DNA from 3 places in the Metabacillus dongyingensis genome. Region 2 is predicted to be linked to each of the others. Evidence: riboswitches for the same ligand, from Rfam matches in the RefSeq annotation. Region 2 holds a riboswitch; each other region holds the start of a gene.
What was found. A riboswitch is a leader RNA that binds a small molecule or an ion and turns the genes downstream of it on or off. The one in region 2 is predicted to bind S-adenosylmethionine.

Region 1 (10,252 bases), 450 kb from region 2:
CTTAAAACAAAACTAGGATTAAATGCTGAACCGGTGCGCTTAGGTGAAATCAACGGTGAAACTCAATTCGCATTAAATGCATTTGGAATCGAAACTCCCCGCCTTGTAGAAACGGTGGCAAATGAAGTAAGCGGGGTTATTTTAGTTGATCATAACGAGCGTCAGCAAAGTGTAAGTGACATTGATGATGTCCGAGTACTTGAAGTTATTGACCATCATCGCATTGCCAATTTTGAGACAAGCGATCCATTGTACTATCGTGCAGAGCCAGTTGGCTGCACAGCTACCATTTTAAACAAAATGTACAAAGAAAATGGCGTAAGCATTTCTAAAGAAATTGCTGGATTGATGCTTTCTGCCATTATTTCAGATTCTTTATTATTTAAATCTCCTACATGTACAGAGCAAGATATTGCAGCAGCCCGCGAATTAGCGGAAATTGCAGGCGTTGATCCGGAGGTCTACGGCCTTGATATGCTTAAAGCAGGTGCAGACTTAAGCGACAAAACAGTAGCTGAGCTGATTTCACTTGATGCTAAGGAATTTTCTATGGGTAACTATAAAGTAGAAATAGCGCAAGTAAACGCTGTAGATCCAAACGATGTATTAATTCATAAAGAAGAAATTGAAGCATTGATTTCTGCTGTTATCGCTGAAAAAGAATTGGATTTATTCATCTTCGTTGTAACAGACATTTTAATTAATGATTCCGTAGCATTGGCTCTTGGACGCGAAACACGTGCTGTAGAACAGGCATATGATGTAAAGCTTGTGGATAACACAGCTGTTTTAAAAGGTGTCGTTTCCCGCAAAAAACAAATCGTGCCAGTCATTACAGACATTTTAACAAGTACACAAGTTTAATATGAAAACGCATGGATTCTAATCAATTCATGCGTTTTTTCTATATGGAAAATCAGAAACGGCTTACCTATAAGGCAAGCCGTTCATTTGTTATTAGCAGCAGCCGTGGCCGCCGTAGTCAGCTCCGCCGACAAAAGAAGCACCGATGATGATCAATAAAATAAACAATACGATAATTAACGCGAAACCGTTATTGTAGCCGCCGCCGCAATTTCCATCTTTACTCATTAAAAATTCCTCCTAATTTTAAATCGAGATGATGAGCATTTTCATGACTCAAAGTTAAGGTATGCCAGATAAAGAATTATGTTAGCCTATTTATGGTTTAGTCAAAAGCTTCAATATGTATAAAAAAAAGACCGGCAATCCAATTGCCGGCCAAAAAACATGACTACTTATTAAATAAGCTTTTAACGCCGTGAAAGATTAGAACAAAAGAAAAAACTAAAATTGCTAAAACGCCCACGACAGTTGTGAAAGGCTCAATGCTTGCCAAGAATGTACCTGCTAACGGCATTTCAACTAAAGCAAAGCCGGCAAGAATAGCAGCTAAGAATAAGAAGATTAATCGATCCATGATTTTCCCCCCTTCCTAGTACATTATATGTAAACGCTTCCAAAAAAGTATTAGTCATTCACACATTTTATAGAGGGGGAAAATAAAATTTCAAACAAAAAAACGCCTGAATCTTCAAACTCAGGCGTTCCTGAAACTAGGTTTATCCGTTAATGATTTTTCCGCCATTTACGTGAATCATCTGACCCGTTATATAAGTAGAATCGTTGCTGGCAAGGAAAACGTAGCTTGGAGCAAGTTCATCAGGCTGGCCGGGACGCCCCATAGGAGTGTCAGCCCCAAATTCCGAAACTTTTTTTGCATCAAAGGTAGATGGAATGAGAGGGGTCCAAATTGGGCCAGGGGCCACTCCGTTTACCCTTATACCTTTTTTTACAAGGGACATGGAAAGAGATCTTGTAAATGTTGTAATTGCACCTTTCGTTGATGAATAATCAATCAGCTGCTCATTGCCCGCATATGCTGTAATGGAGGACGTATTGATTATACTGCTTCCTTTTTTCAGATGAGGAAGTGCTGCTTTCACCATATAAAAAAAGGAGAAGATATTCGTTTTGAACGTCCGTTCGAGCTGTTCTTTTGATATCTCTTCAATTCCTGCCTGAGGATGCTGCTCTGCGGCATTATTTACAAGGATATCGAGTTTTCCAAGCTGATTGATGGTTTCTGAAACAATTTGTCCGCAAAAAGATTCTTCGCCTATATCTCCCGGCATAAGAATACATCTTCGGCCTTCTTGTTCAATAAGCCGTTTCGTTTCATTTGCATCCTCATGCTCGTCTAAGTAAGAAATGACGACATCTGCGCCCTCCTTTGCGTAATGGATTGCAACTGCCCGTCCAATTCCTGAATCTCCTCCTGTAATAATAGCCACTTTATCAAGCAGCTTCTCACTGCCCTTATATTGAAGTGCATCAAATTCAGGCAGAGGGTTCATTAAGTTCTCATGTCCCGGCTGTACATCCTGATGCTGTGCTGGCATTGTTTTTTTGCTTTGATTATCTTGACTCATCCAAATCCCTCCATGGTTTAATCATGATTAGTATGGTGAAAAGTATGTTGAATATGTAGCTGTTCTTTAGAATATATTCCCTGAATAAATGAGATGAAACGTAAAAATCCCCATAAAAAAAGAACTAAAACCTAAGTTTTAGTTCAATACATTGAAATATCTTGCTTCTGGATGGGCAACAACGAGTGCCGTTACTGACGCTTCCGGCTCCATCATGAAGCCTTCAGTCAGGTTCACGCCGATATCTTCCGGAGATATGAGGTCAAATAATTTAGCCTGGTCATCCAGATTCGGACAGGCCGGGTATCCGAAAGAAAAACGCTGACCCTGATATTTCGCAGAAAAGCGCTGATCCATAGTAAAATCCGGAGGATCAGGAAAGCCCCACTGGTCACGGATCAGCTGGTGAGTCCGTTCTGCAAGGCCTTCGGCAAGCTCAAGTGCCAGTGCCTGTACAACATGGCTCTTTAAATAATCTCCCTGCTCTTTAAAACGGTTGGCAATTTCCCTTACTTTTTTTCCGGCGGTTACCGCAAAGAAGGAGACATAATCTCTTTGTTTGTTCTCATCTTTTGGACGGATATAATCAGATATGCAGCGGTGCGGCAGCTTTGATTGCCTTGGGAATTCAAATGTCTGCAAGGTTTTTTCCGTTTCGGGATCCAGAATATGAAGCATATTGCCATCTGACTCTGCAGGGAAAAATTGATAAACGGCTGCAGGCTGGAACCATTTTTCCGCGTAGCCCTGTTTAAGAAGCTCATCTATTGTTTCTTTTAAGGCAACAGCTTTCGGATCTTTATTTTTAAGCATTTCCTTTACTTTTCCTTTTAGGCCAAGATGATGGCCAATCAGCATCTGCATGTTAATGTAAGGAATCAGATGTGACAGTTCGATATCTTTAATAATATGCCGCCTGCAATCCTCTGGCACAAAATAAGGAGAGGGAGTGAGTGCAGCCCTTTTTTCCAGCAGCTCTATTACTGCCGGAATTGCTTTCTTTTCAGCAGATCTTTCAGGAACGGCTTCTTTTTTCTTAAATTGTGTAGGATCTATTCTGATTCTGTTTGCAAGGGACAGTCCATCCATTGCATCCTTGGCGTAAATGACAGGTCCGCCGTACTGTGGAGCAATTTTTCCGTCAGCAAATTTTCTGGATAAGGCAGCACCGCCAACCATGATTGGCACGGAGATTTCAGCTTCTTTTAAATCCTGTGCAGTCAATACCATTTGCTGGGCGGATTTTACGAGAAGACCCGAAAGTCCGACGATATCGGGATTTTCTTTTTTGACAGCCAGAATTAAGTCCTGAGGTGTCACTTTTATGCCTAAGTCTACAACCTTGTAGCCATTGTTGCTCAAGATGATATCGACTAGATTTTTGCCGATATCATGAACGTCTCCTTTTACCGTAGCAAGCAGAATTTTGCCTTTCCCGCTGTCATCCTTTTTTTCCATGTGTGGCTCTAAAAAGGAGACGGATGCTTTCATGACTTCTGCGCTTTGCAGCACTTCGGCAACAATAAGCTGGTTTGTATTAAACAGCTCTCCTACCTCAGCCATGCCTTTCATAAGTGGACCGTTTATTATATCCAGCGGTGTTGCGTACTCTTTTAAGGCAATCTCAAGATCTGCAAGCAGTCCTTCTTTCGTACCCTCGACCACATATTGAGCAAGGCGTTCTTCTAGAGGAAGAGACTGAACCGGTTTTTTTACGGTTTTCTTTTTGCCTCTGTAGTGATTTGTAAAGGCAGCCAATGTTTCGTCATTCGTATTGAAAAGAAGAGTTTCTGACATTTCAATTTCTTCTTTTGGAATCGATGCAAATCGTTCGAGTTTCTCCGTATTGACGATTGCATAATCAAGTCCTGCCTGAGTGCAATGATACAAATAAACGGCGTTCAGTACTTCGCGTCCAACAGGCGGAAGGCCGAAGGATACATTGCTGACTCCAAGGATTGTCAGGCATTCCGGCAAGCGTTCTTTAATTAAACGGATGCCCTTTATCGTTTCTTCTGCCGAGCCGATATATTGCGCGTCTCCTGTTCCGACAGGGAATACGAGCGGATCAAAGATGATATCTGATGGATTTAACCCGTATTTTTGAGTCAGCAGCTCGAAGGAACGGACTGCGATATCAAGCTTTTGCTCAGCAGTCAGCGCCATTCCTTTTTCATCAATCGTTCCAACAACAACAGCTGCCCCGTATTTGTGAATGAGCGGGACGACTGCTTCAAATCTCTCTTCACCGTCTTCTAAGTTGATGGAATTGATGATCACTTTCCCTTGAGAATAGGAAAGTGCCTTTTCAATGACTAACTCATCCGTTGAATCTATGACAAGAGGTGCCTTTACTTTTTTCGTAATCTCTTTTATGAAGGCTTCCATATCTTCTACTTCTTCGCGGTCAGGATCAGCCAGACAAATATCGATTACATGGGCGCCATTCTTAACTTGAGCTCGGGCAATTTCAGCTGCTTCTTCAAATTTCCCCTCCGCTATTAGTCGTTTAAACTTTCTGGAGCCAATTACATTTGTCCGTTCTCCGACGAAGAGAGGCCGCATGGAATCATCATAAATAAGCGGCTCGATGCCAGAAACAGTATGAGCCGGATCACGTTCCGGAACGGAGCGGGGCTCGAGTTCACCTACAGCATCAGCAATGGCGGTAATATGTGCAGGTGTAGTCCCGCAGCAGCCTCCGACAATGTTCAGCCAGCCCTGTTCTGCAAATCCTTTTACTTTCTGAGCAAGAGAACGGGGAGATTCATGATAATTTCCTTCCTCATCAGGCAGGCCGGCATTAGGATAGCAGCTGACAGCTGTATGGGCCATGCCTGATAGCGTCCGGATGTGGTCGGTCATGAATTCTGGCCCTGTTGCACAGTTTAGACCTACAGATAAAGGCTTCATGTGCTCAAGCGAGATGAAAAAGGCTTCGATATCCTGGCCGGCAAGCGTCGTTCCCATAGGTTCAATTGTCCCTGATATCATCAGCGGAATTTCTTTGCCTGCTTGTTCAAAGGCGCGTTTAATGCCGAGAAAGCCTGCTTTCACATTTAATAAGTCCTGGCTCGTTTCAAGAAGAAGCAAATCAGCTCCGCCTGCAAGCAGGCCGAGTGTCTGTTCTTCGTAATTTTGAATAAGCTCTTCAAACGTTGCTCCGCCTGTAACAGAAAGTGTTTTTGTCGTAGGGCCCATTGAGCCCGCAACATAACGCGGCCAGTCAGGAGTTGAATATTTTTCAGCTGCCTTTTTGGCGATCTCCGCCGCTTTTTTATTTAACTCAAAAGCGAGGTGACCGAGATTATATTCATCAAGAACAATCTTGGTAGCGCCAAATGTGTTGGTTTCAATAATATCTGCTTTAGCGTCCAGGTAAGCATCATGAATGGATTCGATGACTTCTGGTGCAGTAATCGTTAAATACTCATTGCAGCCCTCGTATTCTTCTCCGCCGAAATCATCTGCAGAAAGATTTGCATCCTGTATCATGGTGCCCATCGCTCCGTCCAGAACGAGGATTTTTTTCTCAAGCTGCTTTTTTATATCAGACATGCGTAATCTTCCTTTCATTGACCTCAATTTGTTTCTTGTGAATGTAATTTGTCAGTTCAACGGTTAATTCATAGTTTAAAAATGGTGTAATTAAGTAGATTCCATTAAATAAGTCAAAGGCAGCATCGATCAGTCTTTTAGAAATCGCCAATCCTTCCTGATAGGCTTTCTCCCGATTGTCGCCTGCCCGGGCCATTCTTTCACGAATACTGTCAGAAAGAGTAATGCCCGGAATTTCGTTATGGATAAATTCTGCATTGCGGCTGCTTGTGAGCGGCATAATGCCGATATAAATCGGAACGGTTAAGTGCTTCGTTTCCTCATAAACATCAATCAGCTGTTTTTCTGAGTAAATTGGCTGTGAAATGAAATAATCTGCACCGCAGGCAATTTTCTTCTCCAGTCTTTTTACCGCTTTATCTAGATATTTAACATTGGGATTAAACGCAGCGGCAACTGAAAAATTGGTTTTTTCCCCAAGAGGTTTTCCTGAATAAGAAAGACCATCGTTAAATTGTTTAATTAAGCTGATCAAATCAAATGATGAAAGATCATAAACGGAAGTAGCTCCCGGAAAATCCCCGATTTTTGATGGATCGCCCGTAATCGCCAGCACATCCGTAAGTCCCAGCGTATGAAGACCCATTAAATGAGATTGAAGGCCAATTAAGTTGCGGTCGCGGCATGTAATATGAATTAAGGACCTGAGTCCAAGTGTTTGCTGAACGATGGACCCTACAGCCACATTGCTTATTCTCGGTGATGCAAGTGAGTTGTCTGCAAGTGTTAAGGCATCGATTCCAGCAGCTTGCAGTGCTTTTGCACCTTTTATAAATTTGTCCAGCCCAAGCTTTTTAGGAGGATCGAGTTCTACAATCAGAGAGCGCTTTTTATTGACTATTTCCGGCAGGGGAGGGTACTTTCTTTCCGCTGCAGACGTGACAGAAATCTCTTTCTTTCTTATTTTAACTTTCTTTTCTGTAACTGGAGGGAGTCCTTTAAGCGCTGCTGCCATTGCTTCGATGTGGATTGGGGTTGTGCCGCAGCAGCCTCCAATTAGTCTTGCTCCCTGATTTCTGAAGGCTAGAGCGCTTTCTGCAAAATATTTTTCTCCAGAGCCATAGACAAGTCTTCCTTCTTCAAGAGTAGGCAAGCTGCTGTTGGGATAAACAGATAAGAACGCTCTTTCCGGGAGCGGAATTTCTTCAAGTGATGAAAGCATATGGTAAGGACCAAGTCTGCAATTCAGACCGACAACGTCAGCACCAAGGGCCTCAAGCTGAGAAAGGCCTTCTTGCAGGGGTGTTCCATCCTGCAAGACTCCAATTTCGTGAAGGGAGATGTTTGTAATAATCGGGATATTCGTTTCTTTTCTGGCGATCTCTAATACGGTTTTAATTTCTTCAAGATCATAATAGGTTTCAAGCAGCAGACCGCTTACCTCTTCACTGAGCATAAGGTAAAGCTGTTCTCTGAAATTTCGTTTAATGTCCTCAAGGGAATAGGCATTTTTCTTGAAAGCACGGATGCCGCCTATTGTTCCAAGAACATAGGTGTTATTGCCGGCTGCTGCTTTTTTAGCAATCTGAACGGCAGTACGGTTAATTGCTCTCACTTCATCTTCAAGTCCATATCTTGATAGTTTAATATAGTTTGCACCGTAAGTATTTGTCTGAATGACATCTGCACCGGCTGCAATATACGCCTTATGAACATTTAATATTTCATCAGGCTTCGATAAATTCAATTCTTCAAAACACCTGTCAACTCCGTGTGAGTAAAGCAATGTTCCCATTGCTCCGTCGCCAATCAGGATCTTCTTCTGTAAATCGTTTAAAAGTGTCAAACTCCAAACCTCCTTAGTGCAATAAAAAAACAAAAAAAGCCTTCCAAGAAGAAGACTTTTGAACGTTCAGGACTTCTTCTTATCGTTCGATGGATGCATCGCTGGAATTAGCACCTTGGATTGAAATCTCTGATGAAGACAGATGATTTCATTATGCCAGGTTGCTGAAGCTTCAAAGGGCCAGTCCCTCAGCTTCTCTAGATAAGAATGGTGAAATATGAAATTTTAGAAAAAGATATTATATCTAATTTACATGTTTTTTCGGATAGATTCAATACAAAAATAAAACTTTTCTGAATAGACGGGGAATTTGTTGAGGGGAAATCGAAGCAGATACTTGCAGAACAACGAAAAAAACACTCAGCAGAGGATAGCCCGAGTGTTTGTTCACTTTATCTGAAATTAATGAATTGAACATCTATCGGCAGGTCGGCTCCGCGAACGGCTGCGATCACCTGCTGAAGGTCGTCCTTATTTTTGCCGGTCACACGGACCTGATCGTCCTGAACCTGGGTTTTTACTTTTAATCCGGAATTTTTAATAATGGCATTAATCTTTTTTGCATTATCCTTATCAATACCCTGAATGAGCTTAGCGCGCTGGCGAATCGTTCCGCCCGATGCACCTTCGATTTTTCCGTAATCAATATTTCGTGTCGCTACATTGCGCTTTATCAATTTAGAAATAAAAACATCCTTTAACTGATCCATTTTAAACTCATCATCTGAAACTAAAACAATCTCTTCTTTTTCAAGAGAAATGCTGCTTTTGCTCCCTTTAAAATCATAGCGGGTGCCAATTTCCTTCATTGTCATCGTAATTGCATTCGTCACCTCAGGCATATCCACCTTTGAAACAATATCAAAAGAACTGTCTTTCGCCATAAGAATCCTCCCAAAAGTTTATATTATCTATAGATTATAGTAGAATGAACAGGGGATAACAACTAACGAAGTGCGGAATCGCCCGTTTAGCTCCGACAGACAGATAAGAATTCCGCCGAAAAGTCCGGGTTTGACTTTTTGGGGGAATTTGTTCTGGCCGAGGAGTTGGGCGATGGAGCCGGACAATACGAAGTACAAAACGTAAAAGTTGGAGTAGTCTGCAGCAATTAAGCACCCGATTAGCCCAGGAGATTAGCCGTTTAGCTGCGCATTCATACATAAATGTCCGCTTCAATTTGAAAACTAACAGCAGATGCAACCTGCAAAAGAAAGGAACGAAATACAATTGATGAATCCAGGAACGTTTATGACGCTTTCGATAGATGAAAAATTAGATTATGGCTATTATTTAACAGATGGGGAAAGCCGTGTGCTCCTTCATAAAACGGAAATCACGGAACCGATTGATGACAAAGAAGAAGTAGAGGTTTATTTAATTGTTGATCATGAAGACCGTCTTGCTGCAACAATGAAGAAACCGAAAATTACCGAGGATCATTACGACTGGGTTGAAGTTGTAAGCGTAAGAGAAGACATGGGAGCGTTTGTTGATATTGGTTTATCCAAGGATGCCCTAGTAGCAAACGATATCCTTCCAGCGTTTATCGAGGTTTGGCCTGAAGAGGGGGACATGCTTTATTGTTCTTTGAAGGTAACGAAAAATGGCAGGTTTTTCACGAAGCTTGCAACGGAAGATGTCATGCAGGAGAATATCGTATCAGCAGAAGGTGCAGCCAACAATCAAACTGTGACAGGCAGAGTTTACAGAATGATTATTGCCGGCTCATATATTATTACAGAAGAAGGCTACAAAGGATTTATTCACTCTTCGCAGCGTAAAAGAGAGCCTCGTTTAGGCGAGCTGGTAACAGGACGTGTAATTGAAGTGAAAGACGATGGAACAATCAACGTATCTCTGCTTCCCAGAAAGCATGAAGCATTGGATGAGGATGCACAGCAGCTTTATGATTACATGGAATCAAGAGGCGGAGCGATGCCATTTTTCGATAAGAGCGACCCAGAGGATATTAAAGAACGCTTTAACATGAGCAAAGGCGCGTTCAAGCGTGCAATCGGATCATTAATGAAAGCTGGGAAAGTTTATCAGGAAGACGGCTGGACATATTTCAAAAAGGAACAGTAAGCGAGTTGATCGCTTGCTGTTTTTTTTGAGCAATTTCAGGTTTTTTGCGGATAAATTCTGAAATTTAATTAATATCATTATGCGTCTCAGTTATCTCAAAAAAAATTTACTCGCTTTACCCTTCCTGCAATAAAGATTTCCGTAAATCAGTCGATATGACATGAGGAGATACTTTTAAAGGGGAGAATACATCAAATGAAAAGAAAACATATTGCTGTGCTGCTTTCATTTTGCATCACGATTTTGCTTGCAGGCTGCGGACAAGCTGCAATGGAAAGCAATGCAGATGAAAAGATAAAGGTTGGGA
Region 2 (10,252 bases):
GTGGAAAATCAAACCGTCATAAAATTTATCGTTGATAAGCGAAATAAAGTTAGCCACCGTGTTGGGGGCAATCTCCGGATACAGCTCAACTTTGATTTGCTTATCGTTTTCCATTGTAATTGTGACAACTGGATTTTTTTCAACCTTCTTTGCCGGTTTATCAGAACCTTGATCATCTGCTTCATTGCCGCATGCTGCCATTAATAGTAAAAGCAGCGTCATTAGTACAAATCCTAATTTCTTCATTTCATCATCTCTCCCATTTCATTTGCAATTAATTCATAAGATTTGAGACGGTCATCGTAGCTATGGATAATCGTAACAATCATCAGCTCGTCCGCACCGTACTTTCTTGCGATGTCCAAAAGCTGCTTCCGAACTTCAGACGGATTTCCGATCACCATCTTTTTTTCCGCTGCCTCAATCATTTCCCGTTCTTCAGGTTTGTATTTGTAAGCTTTTGCCTCGTCTATTGATGGAATGCCGGATGTTATCCCTTGGAACTGCTGAATTCTCCAAAGATGAGCACTCAATGCCATTTCTTTTGCTTTTTCTGTTGTTTCTGCACAAACGGCATTTACGGTCAGAATGGATTTGGGCTGCTTTAGTTCATATTTCGGCTGAAAGTGGGTACGGTAACCTTTCAGAATTTCCGCCCCGTCCTTATCACTCATAAACTGGCCGAATGCGTATGCTATTCCTGTCTGAGCAGCAAGCTTTCCGCTTTTTTCACTTGTCCCGAGAAGCCAAACTTCAGGAGGCTCTGCTGGAATGGGCGATGCCTTAATTTTCGAGAACATATTCTCATCTGGAAAATCACTATGTAAAAAGCGGAGCAGCTCCTTCAATTTTTGCGGCATTGTCCTTACGTTTTCAAGGAAATTATCAGACAGCGCCATCGTTGCTTCAGCTGATCCGCCAGGGGCCCGTCCAATTCCCAGATCGATTCTTCCCGGAAAAAGAGAGGCAAGCAAATGAAACGTTTCCACCACTTTGTACGGTTTGTAATGCGGCAATAAGATCGCACCAGCCCCGATCCGGATTGTGCTTGTCCCCGCACCAATATAGCTCAGCATCACTTCCGGCGCAGGACATGCCAGCCCGGGCATATCATGATGCTCGGCTATCCAATAACGAGTATAACCTGTTTTTTCGGCGAGCTGTGCAAGCTTCAATGATTCCTGCAGCGCGTTCTGCGGGGTTGCACCGCTTGCAATCGGCGCCTGATCTAGAATACTCAGCTTCAAAGCTTCCACTTCTTTCTGGATTTTGATGCTTCTATTATACACGCTTGACTGCTTTAAATTGAAGCTTTCTTGCTCCTGCTTTCCTGCTTTTACAATAAGAAAAGAAGTTTTGTGCTTTTCATTACAGGTTTGGCAGCTGCTTTATTTTATTTTATCATGAATGCTTGCATTATTTTCCACCAACTCTAAAAAGAATGGATCACACCTGACTTGCAAAAGCTAATGGACAGAGGTGATAAGCATGACACAGGTTACGCTTTTATTCATATTCTTTTTATGGCTGCCATTATTAATTGTGCTCTTTTATCTTCATGTAAGTTCTGACCCAGCTATCTTTCTGAATCAATATCAGAAATGTGAAAACAGGATGCAGCGAAGGCTTTATGATACGCTCCGCAACAATGGCTATTATGTAAGGGTTAAAGAAAAATGCGGACCGTATACACTGGATTTAGTTCTCCCATATTATCGGATTGCTCTGCGCTGCGTCTGTGAAACCGACAAAATTGAGGATTTTAAAAAAAGGAAGTACCTCGATAAACAAGGGTGGCGTGTGATACCCGTCAAAGAAAAAGACCTGAACGGAAAAATAACAACGATTTTAGCTAAAATTGAAACTGCGGCAGTTGAATACAAAAAATAAGAGCGAAGATTTTCTCTTCGCTCTTACATAAAACGATTTTATTTTTCTTGTTCTATAGTCTGCTTCTTGATTTCTTCATCCGTCATTAGAATTTCGTGAGACCTCAATAATGATTCCTTAAGCGAGTCAGGCACTCTGTCTGCATCATAGGCACACACTGAGATTAGTTCCAATGAAGATACTGCTTTATTTGCCTTATTTTCAAAATCTCCGATTAGATCCGTTATTTCTCCTGTATTTCCCCATTCTACATGTGCCCAAGTCCGGACAGAAATATTTTTTGTAAGATATGGATCTAAAATAGAAGAAAAATAATCTATTATTGTTTCAGAATGGAAATCACCATTCAAACAGTAGAAATCAAAATTATTTATATAATGGATCATAGTAAGCTGTTCTTCTGTCAAAAGACTTTGCATTTTCTTGTATACAGAAGGAAATATTCTTTCATTTTCAATAATAAGAACACAATCCCCTTGTTCAATGCCAGCATGAATATAGGAAACCGTATTTTCAATATATTTTTGTTCATCATGAAAATAATAAAAGATATGACCGCCGGATGATAGCTGTAATTCTTTTGTAAGCTGCAAAATTTTTTGATTCAACATTCATTACCCCTTAATGGGCCTATATCAATAGAAAGACACCACAACACACTTCGTTGATAGGATACATTTTATGGCCATAAATCTGTAAACCTGAACACCAATATTATTTATCAGGCTTAGAAGCAAGAGCTTGAGATAACGTTGATTTAATTGAAATATTGTCAAATGAAAGACCAAGCTGCATGGAAGTAAGCGCAATTTCAGGGCGAATGCCTGATAAGGTTGTCTTAATCCCAATAAGATTCAACGCATCAATCAATTGAAAAATTTGATGCGCTACCATTGTATCAATCATAACCACTCCTGATAGATCAATAAACAAATGAGAAACCCTTTTTTCGGAACATTGTTTTAATGTATTTTCTAGGACCATTTTAGCCCGTGCTGTGTCAATATCTCCAACAAGCGGAAGCAAGGCAGTATCATCTTGAAGTTTGATAACAGGCGAACTGAGCTCATAAATCATTTCCTGTTGAGCTTTTAATTGACGGTCAGCTGTTTTTTGTGTTTCATCAACGTAATGAAAAATGACTCTGTCATGTGCTCTGACGATTAAATCCTTCCAGGCATTAATCTGCTCTTGTGAGTATTCATCCGGATACAGACCTGCAAATGTACATACTTCATCTAAATACTGACTTCTCGTTCTCATAAATTCTTTAATAATAAACTGGATCGGAGTATTTAAATGCTCACCGTCCTTAGCGATTTTCTCGATCCATTCTTCAAAAAGCTCCATAAAATTAATGTCTTCCTCGGCAAATACCTGAATAAATCTCTTATGAAATTCCTGGTTTTGCGCCTTCAGCTCTTTAATGACTTCAGGATCATTCGATGTGTACACTCCGCCTGTTTTCGATTTATCGAGGGACTCATACCACTCTTCTGTTAAATGATGCGCCCGCTGCTGCAAATAATTATAGAATTTCTGGTTTCTGTGCACGATGTTTTTCCTCCTGATTTCTTCTCCACTCTTGTCTGTCCTCTATTTTACTCCATAAACCAAAAAAGAACCAAACGAATTGATTCTTTTTTGGTGGCAAATTATATGCTAATATCTCTTTTCTGGAAATAAATGAACGTCACCGTCATGAATACCGCATAATAGATGGCCAAAATCAGCAAGGAGATTGGCAGCGTAATTGTCTCAAGGATTTTATCCTGATATGCATATACGGTCAAATCCATGTGCGGAAAAATTAAAAATTTCGTCCATGTGTATTTTTCAGCTACGAAAAGAATGACGCTTCCGATTGTCGATGAGAAAAAGAGGACAAAGATCCCGATGCCGACGGCAAGCGCCTGACTTTTAAATAAAGTCGACAGCATAAAAGCAATCGCCGTCACGATGAATAAACTTGGCAGGAAATAAAGCAGCTTCAGCACAGTTTGATCGCCTACAGCGACGATATTTTCAGGATTCATTTGACCTTCCATCGAAATCTCAAACATTCTTTCACTAAAGTCGCCTGCTCCAAACAAGATTAGACCTGCTAAATAACCGGCAGTCAGCAGCACGAGCAAAAGAAGAAGCGAATAAAGCGTCGCTGCGATATATTTTGAAAGCAATACCTTCCATCTTCTATGCGGCCTGATCAGAAGCTGTTTAATGGTGCCGTCCGAAAATTCAGAAGCAACGTTGGCGCTGCACACAATAACGGCAAACAATGTGACGACAGAAGTGATCATAAAGACGATATTATTCAGAAAATGCCACGTGCTCTTGGCACTTGGATTTATATCTTCCTGCAAATACAACTGCTTTTCGTCGATTTGCATTTGCTGCCATTCCCGTTCTTCTTCAGGCAGCTCTTTCATTCCCTTTTGCAGCTGAGTGATGTCTGCTTGAACATCCTGACGCCAGTCTTCGCTTGGCTTTTCTGTAAACTTATAATCAATAAAAGCAGCGCCGGATACGATAATTACTATTAATATAAGATATATCCAGCTGGACACTTTCGAAAAGATTTTCATCCATTCATTTTGTATTAGTCCAATCATTGCATTTGCTCCTTTTTCTCTTTGTTCGTCAGCTCTAAAAAGCGGTCTTCAAGTGTTGCTTTATGGCTTACGATTCCGTATACGCCGACTCCGTTTTGAACGAGCAGCTGATTGATGACCATCGTCTTTTCCTTATCCAAATGAAGCTTAAGCTGCTCACCATTTGCCTCAATTACACCTTCATATAAGCCTTTTTCTTTAATAAGAATGGCCGCCTCAGAGCTGTCGCTTACTTCAAAAATAACCTCACGCGTCATTTCTTTGCTTTCTTCCATTGAATCATGCATGGATGAGATATGAATCAATTTTCCTTTTTCAATAATCGCAAACCGGTCGCACATCAGCTGCATCTCAGAAAGCAGATGAGAAGATACAAGTACAGAGATCCCATCGTCTGCAAGTTTGCGCAAGTAATCTCTGAACTCTCTGATTCCCTGCGGATCAAGGCCATTTGTGGGCTCGTCAAAAATTAAAACAGAGGGATTATGTAATAATGACTGCGCAACTCCAAGACGCTGGCGCATACCAAGAGAATATGTTTTTACCTTTTGATGCATCGCATGCTGAAGTCCCACAAGTTCAATGACTTCGTTTCTGCGTTTTTCTGAAATATCTTTTACAGCCATTCGTTCATAATGACGGATGTTTTTTAATCCGCTCATATATTTGTAAAATTCCGGGTTCTCAACGATTGCGCCAATCTCGCTCATCGCTTCCTTAAAGGAATCATCGAGATTATGGCCATTGATGATGACATTCCCGCCAGTGCGGTTAATCAGACTGACAATCATTCGGATGATTGTTGTTTTTCCGGCTCCATTAGGGCCAAGCAGTCCAAAGATCTCTCCCTTTTCTACTTGAAAGCTGACATCATCCACGATTGTTTTTTTGCCGATCTTCTTTGTCAGAGACTGCACTTCAAGTGCATACTGCGTCATGATTTAAAACCTCTTTTCTTTCTGTCGATTTATGTATTCAATTGTAATACGAACCATCAGGGAAAAAGTTTCCATTATCATAAAATAATTTCATTTGGACACGCTTTCCTTTGTTATAATGACAGAGGTTTGGATTTTTTATGATTTATTTTACATATTTTTGAAACTAATCGTAATATGAGACGTCAATTCAGTATGGAAAAAGGGTGGGAAGATTGGAAACAGTGAATGTTGAAAAGCTGATTGAAGCGCACCGTCCAAGAATGGAGAAAACCATCAGGAAGTTAATCAAGAATTCTTCTCTAGTCGACGACATCCTTCAAGATGCTTCAATTAAAATCTTTCGGTACTTTTCAGACAAAGAGAAAGAATATCCTGAAAATATCGAAGCTTGGGTTACGATTTTGTCAAAAAACACAACCTATGACCATTTACGAAAAATGAAACGAAATCAGGACACTGTACAGCATGTGAGTGAAGAATACAAGCACAACATCAGCATCAACACCGAAACACCTGAACGGGCATTTCTGTCGAAAGAAATGATCGGCGAGGTTAAAGAAGTTTTTCAGACACTAGATCAAGAAACAAAGAATATTCTCATCTTAAGAAATCAAGGCCGTTCATACGAAGAAATAGCCGCAAGCCTTAAAATTTCACTTGCAAAAGTAAAGACAAGAGTATTTAGGGGCCGCAAGAAATTAATGGACGCTCTTAAAAGTAAGGGGGTGCTATAAATGAACTGCGAAAAATGCCAGGAAAAAATTCTTATCTTTGATCAGCTGTCAGAGCCGGAACAGGATGCCCTGCTTGAGCACATTGAAGAATGCGAAGAATGCTCAGAATCCTTTGAACAATTTCTGCAGCTTGAAGAAGCTTTGGACATCATTCTCGAAGATAAAGAGGTCATGCTTCCTCAAAAGAAAAAGCAACAGCCAATTCCATATAAATACTTAAAACGCGCAGCACTCATTTGTGCATCCCTCTTCATCCTGTGTCTTGCAGCCTGGAACACACCTCCTGTCAAAGCAGCGATAGAAAGAGCGCTCAATGAGTTAATCAGAGACAAGTTTTTAGAAATGGACAAACCATTGGAGCATAAGGATGAGGATAAAAAGAAGAAGGAAACAGAGCTGATTATTTATATTGTTTTTGATGACAGGAGTAAGCAGTACGTTTCAGGAAGAAAAGAAAGACGGGAATATGAGAACGGGAATGTGACAGTTGTAAATGGAAAGTTCCAGAAAAGTTACGATAAAAAAGAGAACACATTTACTATTACTGAACTGCTTTTAACAGCTTCTCAATATACACAAGACATTCTAAATGAATTAGATCCTGATCAGATAAAGAGTTTAGGGGAAACGACGATCGCTGGACGAAAGGCTGACCGTTATCAAATTACCTATAGTGCTGATAGGACCGTTGAGTTCTGGTTTGATAAAGAAACAGGATATGTGGTGAAAGAAATGCTTGTGGCTGAGGGGAAAGCAATCGATGATCAGCCTAAAGTCATCCAGTTTGAAGTAAAGGAATATGAAAAAAATCATGGATTATTTAAACTTGAACCGCCTGTAGGTGCAGAAATCATTGAAGAGTTCAATAGTCCGATTGAGGAAACAGATGAAGGAAGCGAGCAGTAAAGATTAATAATATCTCGGGTTCAAACCTGTTCAAAAGGCTGAATCAAAAGGCCGTTTTAAAAACGACACTTTTGATTCAGCTTTTTTCTTTGCATGATTTAAGTGGTTTTGGTTTGTATGATAGTTATTTCTATCACAGCTGAGGTAAGCTGCCAGTCTGCCAGGGTGACCAAAAGTTAGACTTTTGGAACACTCTCATTTAATTTTGCACGTTTAAAATCCGCTTGAATTCCTCCTCAAGCTCCGTTAAAGTCAGCTCAAATAAATGTAAATCATTCTTCTTATAAATACCGTTGCTAAGCAGTTTGCCGATGAGATGTTTTTTTCTTTTTTCAATAGCCTGACGAATCATGTTTCCCAATTCAGACACCCCTTTTTCTTAATATAAGGGGGAATAAATAATACCCCCTTCTGATTACAAAGAAGAGGGTTCATTTAAAATGAACGTGCCCCTTCTCATCTTCCAAGCACTGAAGCTTGATGGATTTAGCACAGTCTTCACACGTAGAAGCTGCTGCTGAGACTTCATCGGGCCATTCCCTCCGCCTCTCTTGATAAGAAGAATTTCTATTAGACCATAGTGTCCCCACAAAAATAACCCATACCTATTGGTATGAGCTTTCGGTCGACCGATCAGCGATTTTTCTGATTTTATTTTAATACTAATTAATCATATGTGTCAAGTTGGTTTTAATGCATAATTAGACTACGCTGTCATGATTTTTTTCAATTCACAGGATATGGAGGTCCATGAGCGTTTCGAGAAAAAAACAGGAATCGCCTTCTCCTGAGCCTTTCTTTTTACAATCGTGGAGAGATTGTGATTGATGTAATCGGTGAGTATGAGTACCACCTCCACTTTGCATGGAATTTCTTTGACGGTCATCTTGGGTTTTCTTCCGTCCAGATGAGAAATCACCTTTACCCCTTCCTGCGCAAGTCTCGCCACGATGGGCTCGATGCGATCCCCGCCTGCAATCAGCAAATACTTCATAACAGCATCCTCCTTTTGTATAGACGAAGAGGCTTTCATTCTGTGAGAAAAATAAACAGGAACGAAAGCCTCCAGCAGTCTGGTCGACGTTTTCAGTTATTGTTATTATTTTACTCCGAATATTCTGATTTATCAATGTGATTTGAAAATAAATCACACTTGACAAATCGGAATAGTAAGTATTAACATGGATATATATTCATACATAAGCCGATCTGTCAACCGAAGGCCCTGTCTAGCAGCATCTTTATGCTGTTAGATAGGGCCTTTCCTGTTTCAGCGGAGAAAAGGAAGTGAAAATGAGTTACTATTTCAACATATCTTCTAGGGGGATGAATATGAAAAGAACGAATCGTTTTACTGGGTACTTGATTTTCTTTATGCTGCTCACCCTTCTTTCTGGGTGCGGGTCTAAATCAGCTGGTTCAATAGAGAACAGCGAATCAAAGAAAGAGGGTATAACGGTCAATATCGGTATTCAGCAAAGCATCTGGCCTATTTTGCTTGCAAAGCATAAAGGCTGGTTTGAGGAAGAATTCAATAAGGCTGGCGCAAAAGTTAAATGGGTCGAATTTCAAAGCGGCCCCTCCTATTTTGAAGCCATTGCATCAGGAAGGATTGATTTTGGGAGGGTCGGCAATATTCCGGTCCTATCCGGCCAGGGTGCTGATATTCCGTTTAAAGAAATCGCATCAGCAAGCACCGGAGAAAAAGGGGATGCTATTCTTGTCCATAAAGATAGCCCTATTCAAAAACCAGAGGATTTAAAGGGAAAAAAAGTAGCGGTTGCCAAAGGAAGCAGCGCATTTGGATTGCTGTACCGCTTCCTTGAAAAGGAAGGCATGGATCCATCTGAAATACAGATCATTCAGCTTCAGCCTGATGAAGCGCAGGCTGCTTTTGAAACGAATAAAGTAGACGCCTGGGCGATTTGGGAGCCTTATCAGTCCATCCAAGTTGTAAAAAATGAAGCAAGAGTTCTCTCGAACGGAAAAGCGATCGGCACCTTCAGCCCTGGCTTTCAAATCGTACGCACTCAATTTGCTGATGAACATCCTGAACTTGTTGAGCTTTATCTGAAAGTTTCAGAAAAAGCAACGAGATGGCAAAATGAAAACCAAGAAGAAGCAATTGCGATTTATTCTGAACTTAAGAAAACGGATAAAGTAGTGATCCGAAAAGTTCTTGAAAACTCCGTGCCTGCAAACTCACCGATCGATGAGAGCATCATAAATGAACAGCAAAGCACTGCTGATCTTCTGCTCGAACTCGGAGGACTGAAAAAAGAACTGAACGTCTCGGAAGTAGTGGATAATTCATTCATTGAAAAAGTATTAAAGGAATATGAGTAAGCCTATATGAAAAATGAAACCCTCCTTTAACTTCAAGGAGGGCCTTTATCTGCTTTCTTCTATAATAATTGTTTCATGAAAACGGCTAATCAGACGCATGATCTTTTCCGGAATGTCTTCATTCTCCTCTGCAGGTGAAAACACAGGCATCAGCAGCTTTCCTTTAAAAATCTCAGCAGGTAAAGCTTCAAGGATGGATTGCATCGCATAAAAAGAAGGCAGGAACTGTTTTGGAACCGCGAGTATGACGACTCTTGAGGAGTTTATTCCATCTATTAAATGACGGAATTTCGGATGACCGTACTGGGGGTTAAAAAGAACATCCGGGTGAAAATCACAAAGATAAACTGATTTTGCCCTGCATCCTTTTTCAGCCAAATTGGTCCAGAACGATTTCATCTTCCGCTCACCTATCAAAGGGCCAATAACAAACAAAAGATCCTTCATTTGTTTCCCTCCATTTATATAGAAAAAAGAGGATGCTGATAAAAGCATACTCTCATTTCCCGCATTCATCTTATTTCAAGGCTTCTTCAATGTAGCGATTCTCTATGACTTCAGAGGTATCAAGTTTTTTATGAATACCTCCCGCTTCAAAAAGAAAATCAGCTTGATCCTGGTGCGCTTTTTTAAATTCATCTGTTGCAGGAGATAGGATAGGTTCAGAATTTTTCAGGACAGTTGAAATAATGTCTACGTCCACTCCTTCTGCATCTGCTATTTCCTGCGATACTTCATCTAGATTTTCAGTAAAGTGCTTTCTGACCTCTTCATATGTTTTCAGAAAGAGAACAGTCAGTTCCGGATGCTCTTCCGTAAAACC
Region 3 (10,252 bases), 2.2 Mb from region 2:
GCAACTAGAGAATATATCTTAAGCGATGAAGGACAAATTAACTTAGCTAAAGGGTTTGCCCGTCCAATTCGGGATGTAGAACTTCCGAAAGAAGTAGCTGAAAAAATGGTTCCAGAAGAACAGTACAAAAATGCAAAACCAATTGAAGATTACAAAGATTGGGAAGAAACGGCTAAAAATTTACCGCAGATTTGGCAAGAAGAGGTGTTAGTCCATGTCAAATAAAGTAATAGCAATAGTTGTTGATGGTATGAGATATGACAAAGCATGTGAGGCTCTTGGATTTATTCAACATCTAGTTGAAACAAATCAGGCAGCACTTTACAAAGTAAAGTCGGAACTCCCAAGTCTTTCCCGTCCATTATATGAAGTGTTACTAACGGGTACACCGGCATCAGTGAACGGAATTACGTCCAATCAAGCTGTTCGCTTATCTACTGAGAAAAGTCTCTTTCATCTTACGAAAGAAAACGGCTTAAGAAACGGAACGGTATCGTATTACTGGATAAGCGAACTTTATAATCGCGCGCCATTCCATTTTTTTGAAGATCGTGAGCAAGAGGATGAGTCTAAGCCGATTCAATATGGAAAATTTTATTGGGATGATGACTATCCAGACAGTCATGTGTTAATGGATGCAGAAGCCTTGCGCAGAAAGTATGACCCGCACTTTTTATATATCCATCCGCTCGGTGTAGACGTAAAAGGAGAAATTTTCGGTTCAGAATCGAAAGAATATCGTGAACAAATCTTAAAAATGGGAAGCTTGTTGGCACAACTTTTGCCAATTTGGATCAAAGAAGGTTACCACATTTTAATTACATCTGATCATGGCATGAGTGAATATGGCAACCATGGCGGCATAACTGATGGTGAGCGTGATGTACCGCTCTTTATCATCAGTCCAAAAGTTGAGCCTGGCGTTTACAGTGAAGTGATTCCGCAATTAGCTTTTGCACCGCTCGTTTGTGAACTTTTAAATATTGAGCCGTCCAATAAAATGATTTCATATCGATTGCCGGGCCTAAACGGAAAAATCACACTTTAAAAGGGATATCATATTCAACATTAAAATGAAGAATGAAGGTTAAGTGGAATTGGTTTAATGAACTTACTTTTAAACCAATTCCTAAATTGTTAGAGAACATAGAGGAGCGAGAAGTCTTGCGAAAAATAAAAAAACAAAAAATTTACTTATTAGCTCTTTTACTGCCGTTTATTATGTTTGTGATTGGATTTGAACTAGGACCATTAGTGGCAATGATTAAAAATAGTTTTTATGCAGACGATGGAATTCAAGTTACGATTAATCAATACATTACCATATTTAAAAGTAAATTTTACTTACAAGCCATTCAAAATAGCCTTGTCATTTCCTTAGTTTCTGCTGTGACTTCTGTGATTATAGCAGTCGTTGCTGCCTATTCGTTTACAAAGTTCTCACAAAAAATACAAAATCGCCTGCTGATGATTGCCAATATGACGTCGAACTTTGAGGGGATTCCCCTTTCATTTTCATATATTATTTTACTTGGAAACAATGGGTTGTTTACGCTGCTTTTTTCTATGATTGGCTGGGATGTGTTTGCAGATTTTAATTTATATTCATGGACGGGCCTCATTCTTGTTTATATTTATTTTCAAATTCCGCTTGCTGTTATGCTCATCTACCCGTCTTATCAAGGAATTAAGAAACAATGGAAAGAAGCCTCTTCATTATTAGGAGGGTCAACATTCTCATTTTGGCTTCACATTGGGATTCCAGTTCTTTTACCTAGTATTGTAGGTACATTCAGTATTTTGTTTGCTAATGCGATGGGAGCTTACGCTACAGCCTATGCATTGGTCGGCAGCAACTATAACTTATTGTCATTGCAAATTGCTTCTCTAGTTGCTAGTGACGTTGCATTAAAGCCTCAGCTAGGCAGTGCGATGGGAGTGCTTCTAGCAGCGACCATGATAGGGGCGATGTGGTTCAATGAACGAATGATGCGCCGCATTAGGAGGGATTTACGATGAAATCTTCATTGACTTTTCATAAAGTGCTGGTTGGATTACTAGTTATCTATTTATTAATTCCGCTAGTAGGAACATTTTTATTCTCGATTGCCGGTAAATGGGATCATACCATTTTGCCTGAGAGTTATACAATGAAATGGTATATTGAATTATTTCAAGATGAACGGTTTTATGATGCTTTTCAACGAACACTGTTTTTAATTGTCATGTCTGTCGGTCTTAGTGTTGTTATTATGATTCCGACTATTTTTATCATCACAGTATATTTCGCTAAATGGGAAGGATTGCTGCAAGCAGCAGCTATGCTTCCTTATGGAATTCCTCCTATTGTTGGAGCTGTTGGATTAATCAAGGTATATTCAGATGGACCAATTCAAATTGCCGGAACACCTTGGATTTTAATTGGTGCTTATTTCATAACCATTCTGCCATTTATGTATCAAGGTATTCGCAACAGTCTTCGTACGGTTAATGCTGTGCAGCTTGTTGATGCAGCTGAATTACTGGGTGCTACAAAATTTCAGGCGTTTCGCACAGTGGTGTTTCCCAATATTATATCTGGGATTTTAGTGTCTACCTTATTATCAGTCGCTCTTTTATTTAGTGAATTTGCTTTTGCCAATTTGCTTGTCGGGGGCCGATTTGAAACCATTCAAATTTATCTTGCTGACAAATTAAACAGCAGTGGTCACTTAACAAGTGCAATTGTTATTACTTATTATTCAGTGATTTTACTTTTAACGGGGACTGTATTAAAACTTACATTTAGAAACGAAAAGAATCCTGTCGTGACAAATAAGAATCGAATTCTTTCATTTTTTAAAAAACAATATCGTCGTAAAAATACTGCTTTAGAAGGTGAAAAATAATGAGCTATGTAACCATCGATCAAGTGACTAAGGGGTATGAAAATCAAGTCGTTTTAAACGATATTTCTATAAAATTAATAAAAGGAGAATTTGCTACACTTCTTGGGCAAAGCGGATGCGGAAAAAGTACATTATTACGTTCCATTGCGGGCCTTGAAGGCGTTGATGCAGGAAGAATCTTAATTGATGGAAAAGATATTACTAATTTATCACCGCGTCAGCGTGAAGTCGGTATGGTGTTTCAGTCTTATGCACTTTTCCCAAATATGAGCGTTTTTGATAATATTGCTTACGGCCTTAAAATGATGAAGGTAAAAAATAGTAAATCAAGAGTAAAAAAGATGATTGAGATGGTTGATTTAATAGGAAAAGAGGAATCTTATCCTCATCAATTATCTGGCGGACAACAGCAGAGGGTTGCTCTTGCACGTGCGCTTGTCATGGAGCCGAAAGTACTGCTTTTGGATGAGCCGTTAAGCGCATTGGATGCTAAAATTAGAAAAAGTTTGCAAAAAGAATTAAAGAGAATACAGAAAGAATTAGATATTACAACTATTTTTGTTACTCATGATCAGGAAGAAGCAATGACGATGTCTGATCGAATTTTTGTCATGAATAAAGGACAAGTTGTACAATCCGGTTCTCCATCAGAAATTTATACATCTCCAGTCAATACATTTGTTGCAAAATTTATCGGAAATTATAATGTTTGTAATATGGAAGTTTTCCGTAAACTTGTTCGCAGCACAGAACTAAAAGGGAATGAAGTCGCCATTCGTCCTGAAGTTTTACAATTAGTTTCTGTTGGTGAAGGTAGCTTGGATTTACAAGAGAACTGGGGAATTAGAGGGGTTATTAAAGAGGTTTCCATGACAGGGAATGTTTTAAGATATGAAGTAGAAACAGAGGAGTCCGCTTTCCATGTAGACTATCTTCACCACCGAGGAAAAATGTTTGAGCAAGGAGCACGCGTTCATATTCTTGTACCGAAGAAAGAATGCATTATTTTATAAATTATTAGATGGTGGAGGAACAAATATGTCTGTTTTGCCAGAAGAAAGAAAGAATGAAATTTTAAAAGAACTGAACAAAATGGGAAAAGTAAAAGTTATGGAATTAGTTGATCAATTTAATGTTTCAGAGGAAACGATTCGACGCGATTTGATGATATTAGAGGAAAAAGGACTTTTAAAGAGGGTTTACGGTGGAGCGATTAAAACAGTCTTTGAATTTGAGGAGCCTCCATTCACACAGCGTACAACGGTGAATCAAGATGCGAAAGTCAAGGTTGGGAAAAAGGCAGTTGAACTCATTTCTAACGGAGATGTGATTGCCATTGATGTAGGAACAACCATGCTTGAATTTGCGCAGTGTATTGAAAATAAAAAAGACATTACAATTTTAACTAATTCTCTTCCTGTGTCGTCTTTGTTAACCGAATTGCTCAATCAAAATAAGTTTACAGGACAAATTCTATTACTGGGAGGACAAATTGATCCAAAACATCAATCTATATGCGGCGGTCTCACTGAACAAATGTTAAATCAATTTAATATTGATAAAGCGTTCATTTCAGCTGGTGGTGTTTCCATTCAAAGTGGGGTTAGTAATTATCATTTACATGAAACATTAGTTTCACGCAAGATGGTCGAGGTATCAAAGCAAGTTATATTGTTAACGGATTACTCTAAAATTGGTGTCGATACATTTTGTAAAGTTTGTCCTCTAGAAAAAGTCGATGTGATTGTCTGCGAGCAGCCATTTCCTGAGGAATGGAGAAATCATTCAAAATTAGAGGAAATCAATTGGATTCATGCATAGTCAATCCATAAAAGGACATATCGAGACGGAAGAGGGAGTTCTCTCTCTTTTTTAATAGATTTTTATTGATAGCAGGTAAAAAGCTAGAAAGAAAATTTAATAGATAGAATGAGAAAAGGAGCTATATAGCATGAGTTTCATTGCGATAGATTTAGACGGGACATTATTAAACGACCAGAATGAAATTAGTGAAGAAAATATAAAGGCGATTCAATATGCCCAAGATAGAGGCTTTGAAGTAGTTATTTCAACAGGACGGGCTTATTTTGATGTTCAAACAATTTGTAAAAAAGCCGGGATTTCCCCATTTGTAATCGGGACAAATGGCGCGACCATTCATTCAAAAAGCGGAAAGTGCATTTCTTCTATTACAATAACTAAAGATCGTGTCGAATCTATTCTCCAATGGTTAGATGAACGGAATTATTATTACGAAGTGTTTACTGATAAAGCCATTTATACTCTTAAAAAAGGAAGAGAACATTTCCATAATGAGATTAAAAGTTTGAAAAGCGCAGATTTGAGTACAGATATGAAAGAATTAGTTGAAGTAGCAGAAAGGCAATTTGACCAGTTTGGATATGTTTTAGTAGAAAACTATCATGATATCTTAAAACAGGAGGAAGAATTCTATAACATTTTAGCATGTTCTTTTGATAAAAAGAAATTAGAGGAAGCATGGAACCAATTCAAAAAGTTTGATGAGTTGATGGTTGTTTCATCTGCTGATCATAACATTGAAATGACTAGTAAAAGCGCTTCAAAAGGAACGGCCCTTGAAAAATTGGCTTTCTCGATGAATGGCTCCTTAGAGCAGGCTATGGCAATCGGGGACAGCAACAATGATTTATCCATGTTCCAGAAAGTTGGATACAGCGTAGCAATGGGAAATGCGAAAGATGTCATAAAAACTGTTTGTACAACGACAACCCTCAAAAATGATGAGAATGGGGTAGCTTATGCGATATATCGATATATGGAGAACTTCGTGGTTCAAAAATAAGTGGCAATGCCGAAGGAGAGAGCGATAAAATAGCATGGATATATATCATAATGGCAGAACTTCTGGACATTAAGATGGCAATATAAAGATACAGAAAAAAGTACGATCCCAATGGAGGAGGAGAGAGATGAAAACTATTCAAGATTGGATAAAAGAATATCCTTTATTAAACGATTTAGTTGCTACAAAGGAAGTATTTTGGTCAAATCCTAAATATGAAGCATTTCAAACTGGATTAAAAAAACTACCGCTTAATGAGAAAGATGTAAAAGATGGCGAGGAAAGGTTAAAGCGTTTTGCTCCTTACATTGCTAAAGTTTTTCCTGAAACAAGAAAACTAAACGGAATCATTGAATCTCCTATTGTACCCATCCCGGCGATGCATCAACAGTTATCACACTTGTATGAGCATCCATTAGAAGGGACATTTTTATTAAAATGTGACAGCCACCTTCCCATTTCGGGTTCCATTAAAGCACGCGGCGGCATTTACGAAGTGTTGAAACACGCAGAAACGTTGGCACTTAAACATGGTTTATTGGCAGTAAATGACGATTATTCCATCCTTGATAGTGAAAGATTCAGAAACTTCTTTTCACAATACTCAATTGCTGTAGGGTCTACAGGCAACCTAGGGTTAAGTATAGGTATAATGAGTGCCAAATTAGGTTTTAAAGTAACGGTCCATATGTCTGCTGATGCAAAGAAATGGAAAAAAGATCTTCTTAAAAGCAAAGGAGTAACGGTTATCGAATATAAGGAAGATTACAGCAAAGCTGTAGAAGAGGGCCGAAAGCAGGCGCATAGCGAACCGAATTGTTACTTTATTGATGACGAAAGCTCTCGTGATTTATTTTTAGGCTATGCGGTGGCAGCAATTCGACTTGAAAAACAATTAGAAGATTTAAATATAACTGTAGATGAAAACCATCCACTATTTGTTTACCTTCCATGCGGAGTAGGCGGTGGGCCGGGAGGAGTGGCTTTTGGCTTAAAACTTATGTATCAGCATCGAGTACATTGCTTCTTTGCAGAGCCTACACATTCTCCATGTATGTTACTTGGGCTAGTAACAGGGCTGCATGATAAAGTTTCTGTACAAGATTTTGGAATTGACAACATCACATCAGCAGACGGCCTTGCGGTCGGAAGGCCATCAGGATTCGTGGGTCAAACTATCGAGTCTTTATTAAGCGGAAGTTATACGGTAAGTGATAATGAATTATTTAAACTATTAAGCTCATTGGTCGATACAGAAAACATTCACCTGGAGCCTTCCGCATTAGCCGGTGTAATAGGGCCGGTAAAGTTATGGATTGAGAAAGAAGGAAAAGAATACATACAAAATCATAACTTAACAGATAAAATGAAAAATGCTACACATCTTATGTGGGCTACCGGTGGAAGCATGGTTCCTAAAGAAACGATGAACGAATATTATAAAAAAGGAGCAACGTTATCACTTTAAATGTTTTAGATCTGATTTGTATTCCTAAACAAGGGAAGTTTAAGTGACTAAAGATATGAAGCAGATTAAAGATAACTTCAGTACCCAGCTGGAGTTTTTCTTTATGATAATTAAAGATCTTCCTAAGAATTATGATATATCTTTTCTTTTATGTTAAAGAGAAACTCCCCGTCTTCGGGTAGTACCAGCAATTAGGAATAGCAAGTTGATTCCAAATATTTTTGCAGAAATAGAACATTACAGTTAGTTTTTAACTTTAAACGTGAAAAACTTGTTTGGTAATGAAGCCTTTGGAAAGCATTCCCGAAGGCTTCTTTAAACATCTCTTTATTCGGATTGGCAGACGTTCTTGCATGGTAAGCTTAAATGTCCCATAAGGTTTATAAGGGGCATAGATTAATGGTGTTAAGGCTCTGAAATCCTAAGGAGCAAAGGCAAGGTGTAAATACTCAGATTATTCTTCTTTAAAAAGCTCTTCCAAAAACCGATTGCGATTTCTCCAAAAAATACTTTGTAATCTGATAATGATCCGTCTCGGTATAATCGATTTCAGCTATGCTTTCCGAATCAAAGCTTAATATATTCGCCCCGGGAAATCCCAGAAGGATAGGAGAATGTGTGGCAATAATAAATTGCGCTTCGCCGTCTTTTGTTAAGTCATGAATGATGCGGAGCAGGGTCAGCTGTCTTGATGGAGAAAGTGCGGCCTCTGGCTCATCCAATAAATAGACGGCTTTCTTGCCATTGCCGAAACGATTGAGAAAGAGGGATAAAAAAGATTCACCATGTGATTGATGATGAAGCGATTTACCGCCATATGGGCCAAAAACGTCACCTGACAATGGCTCTTCATTCAATTCTTCCAGATAGGATGCAAACTGATAAAAGGACTCAGCTCTTAGGAAAAAGCCATTTTTAATTTTAGGCATCCAGGCAAGCTTGATATACTTTCCTAAATCAGATTGAGAGCTTCTAGTTTCATAAAGATGATGGCTGCCGCCAGCGGTATTAAACCCGCACTGATAGGCAATGGCTTCCATCAAAGTCGATTTGCCGGATCCATTTTCGCCTACAAAAAAAGTAACAGGGCTTTTAATTTTAAGTTCATCCAAATGTGAAATGGCAGGAATGGAAAAAGGATACGTTTCAAACGAAGGAATCTCTTCTTTATTTAATTTGATTAATTTTAAAAACATGTTTATCACCTGCACTTAGTTTAGCAGGAATGCCGGATGAATGTCATTGGCTAAACGGAAATTTTGTAGAATGGATGACAGCACAAATGAATGTAATCCGAGGTTCTATCTGCAATAATTTCTTTATCGTAATCCATGGAAGCAACGTGATAGGAGTTAGTTAGACTGATGATTTTTTTCATAGATGATGAGACATTTTCAAAAAGGGTATCGGAGCTGTCCGGAGGGACGACATGGTCTTCTTCGGATTTAAAAACGAGCAGCGGACATGAGACTTCTGAAAGCTTTGGTTTTATAAATTTTATAAGATTAAGGAGATTATGAACGGCTGTAATTGGAACAGCTGAGTAAGTAATTTCTTCGATTCCTTCTGCTTTTATATCCGGTTTTCCTTCAGCAATGAACCTTGGCTCTGTCAGATCTTCGAAAGACTCATATCCAGGCACGCTTAAAGCAGCATTAATCGTAATCACACCGCTGATTTCTTTGTATTTGCCAGCTAAATGCAAAGCTAGGATGCCGCCCATAGACTGACCTGCAATAAATACTTTCCGGCAGATTTTTTTCAGCTTTAAATAAGCCTGTTCAATGTCTTTGATCCAATCCAGATAACAGCAGGCTTCAAGCTCGTGAGCATTTGTCCCGTGGCCTTTTAATCGCGGGGCAAGAACGGTGAAGCCTTTATCAGCAAGCAGTTTTCCCAGTTCTCCAACACTTTGAGGTGTTCCTACAAATCCATGGCAAAGCAGAATGCCAATCTCATTTCCTTTATAAAAAAAGCTTTCAGCACCGGGCAATACAGAGTAAATCGTTTCAGTCATTTGTGATTCCTCCAATTCATACAAATCATAAAATAAAAAACCCTCTCTTTCATTGGCTATAAAGAGAGGTTTTTTCTCTATCAACCAAAGCACAGCAGCTTTGCTGGTGGGAGCACCTTTCCGTTTGCCGGCGGTTGCTGTGAAGTCGCGGAGCCAGATCTCTCGTTCACTCTTGATAATTTATTTAATTCTGATTGGTTTAGTTGGTTTTAATGATCTTATCACGGCCGCCTTCTAACTGTCAATAAACTTTGAGGTTATGAAAGCAGAGAATCAGCGATTTGAGTACCCCATTCACACGCTTTTAAGGGGGGGAAATCCCCTGAAGTTTCTATCTTCACAAATGACAAAAATAGGAGTAGAATACTAATATTCCAATCAGATAGGTGGGATTTAAGTGAATACGATTCCTAAACCTCTTGTATTAACGAATCAATGGTTTATTGTGTTATCTGTCGCAGCCGCTTGGGTTTCAGGATCCGGCTGGTTTCTTCTTATACCTCTTATTCCAGGATTAATGGGGCTTCTTTTTAAATTTAACCCTATTATGAAGACGGCAAAGCTCTTTTTAAGAAAAAAGCCTTCGGAATACATTCCCGAGGATTTCGAACAGCAGCAGTTCAATCAGATGATTGCAGTCATCTGTCTTAGTCTTGGTTTTCTTGGTTATATGATGAACTGGATGACTCTGGCTTATATCTTTACCGCTATGGTCGCGCTAGCTGCATTCGTTGCCATATTAGGCTTTTGTGTTGGCTGCTTTATTCGTTTTCAGTGGCAGCAATACCGATACCGCAGGCTTTCAAAGTAGTCATATTTTTATAAAAAAAGTGTTGACTTTTTGAAAATACCAGCGTAAAGTAGGACTCACATCGAAAATATGAAACTTCTTATCACGAGAGGTGGAGGGATTTGGCCCTTTGAAACCTCGGCAGCAGACTCGGACTTTCCTGAGAACTGTGCCAACTCCAACAAGCGTGATTTCGCTTGAGAGATAAGAAGAGTGAACGGTCTTTTACCTTTGATCTTACCCTCTTCTTGGCTTTCAGGAAGAG

Region 1: another riboswitch for S-adenosylmethionine. It lies ahead of K8L98_RS05680 (bifunctional homocysteine S-methyltransferase/methylenetetrahydrofolate reductase); the one in region 2 lies ahead of fbpA (Fur-regulated basic protein FbpA).
Region 3: another riboswitch for S-adenosylmethionine. It lies ahead of K8L98_RS22000 (alpha/beta hydrolase); the one in region 2 lies ahead of fbpA (Fur-regulated basic protein FbpA).

Annotation. Positions count from the first base shown of each region.
Region 1 is NZ_CP082944.1:1,148,091-1,158,342, forward strand. Features, by position in the region: gene K8L98_RS05655 (manganese-dependent inorganic pyrophosphatase) at 1-864, shown strand, start outside; gene K8L98_RS05660 (YjcZ family sporulation protein) at 958-1,092, opposite strand; gene K8L98_RS05665 (hypothetical protein) at 1,256-1,441, opposite strand; gene K8L98_RS05670 (SDR family oxidoreductase) at 1,584-2,453, opposite strand; gene metH (methionine synthase) at 2,592-6,011, opposite strand; gene K8L98_RS05680 (bifunctional homocysteine S-methyltransferase/methylenetetrahydrofolate reductase) at 6,004-7,857, opposite strand; SAM riboswitch class I at 7,934-8,065, opposite strand; gene K8L98_RS05685 (YajQ family cyclic di-GMP-binding protein) at 8,250-8,741, opposite strand; gene K8L98_RS05690 (CvfB family protein) at 9,091-9,945, shown strand; gene K8L98_RS05695 (BMP family lipoprotein) at 10,141-10,252, shown strand, end outside.
Region 2 is NZ_CP082944.1:1,598,375-1,608,626, reverse strand. Features, by position in the region: gene K8L98_RS07980 (peptidylprolyl isomerase) at 1-246, opposite strand, end outside; gene K8L98_RS07975 (LLM class flavin-dependent oxidoreductase) at 243-1,247, opposite strand; gene K8L98_RS07970 (hypothetical protein) at 1,489-1,890, shown strand; gene K8L98_RS07965 (MEDS domain-containing protein) at 1,929-2,498, opposite strand; gene K8L98_RS07960 (STAS domain-containing protein) at 2,605-3,444, opposite strand; gene K8L98_RS07955 (ABC transporter permease) at 3,546-4,502, opposite strand; gene K8L98_RS07950 (ABC transporter ATP-binding protein) at 4,499-5,440, opposite strand; gene K8L98_RS07945 (RNA polymerase sigma factor) at 5,665-6,177, shown strand; gene K8L98_RS07940 (LolA family protein) at 6,178-7,083, shown strand; gene fbpA (Fur-regulated basic protein FbpA) at 7,283-7,435, opposite strand; SAM riboswitch class I at 7,537-7,644, opposite strand; gene K8L98_RS07930 (DUF2325 domain-containing protein) at 7,790-8,077, opposite strand; gene K8L98_RS07925 (aliphatic sulfonate ABC transporter substrate-binding protein) at 8,416-9,429, shown strand; gene K8L98_RS07920 (hypothetical protein) at 9,475-9,876, opposite strand; gene K8L98_RS07915 (aliphatic sulfonate ABC transporter substrate-binding protein) at 9,947-10,252, opposite strand, start outside.
Region 3 is NZ_CP082944.1:4,427,370-4,437,621, reverse strand. Features, by position in the region: gene K8L98_RS22045 (ABC transporter substrate-binding protein) at 1-225, shown strand, start outside; gene K8L98_RS22040 (alkaline phosphatase family protein) at 215-1,048, shown strand; gene K8L98_RS22035 (ABC transporter permease) at 1,165-2,019, shown strand; gene K8L98_RS22030 (ABC transporter permease) at 2,016-2,888, shown strand; gene K8L98_RS22025 (ABC transporter ATP-binding protein) at 2,888-3,901, shown strand; gene K8L98_RS22020 (DeoR/GlpR family DNA-binding transcription regulator) at 3,870-4,709, shown strand; gene K8L98_RS22015 (Cof-type HAD-IIB family hydrolase) at 4,840-5,712, shown strand; gene K8L98_RS22010 (D-serine ammonia-lyase) at 5,840-7,180, shown strand; gene K8L98_RS22005 (AAA family ATPase) at 7,645-8,376, opposite strand; gene K8L98_RS22000 (alpha/beta hydrolase) at 8,427-9,197, opposite strand; SAM riboswitch class I at 9,272-9,379, opposite strand; gene K8L98_RS21995 (DUF4395 domain-containing protein) at 9,595-10,008, shown strand; SAM riboswitch class I at 10,085-10,198, shown strand.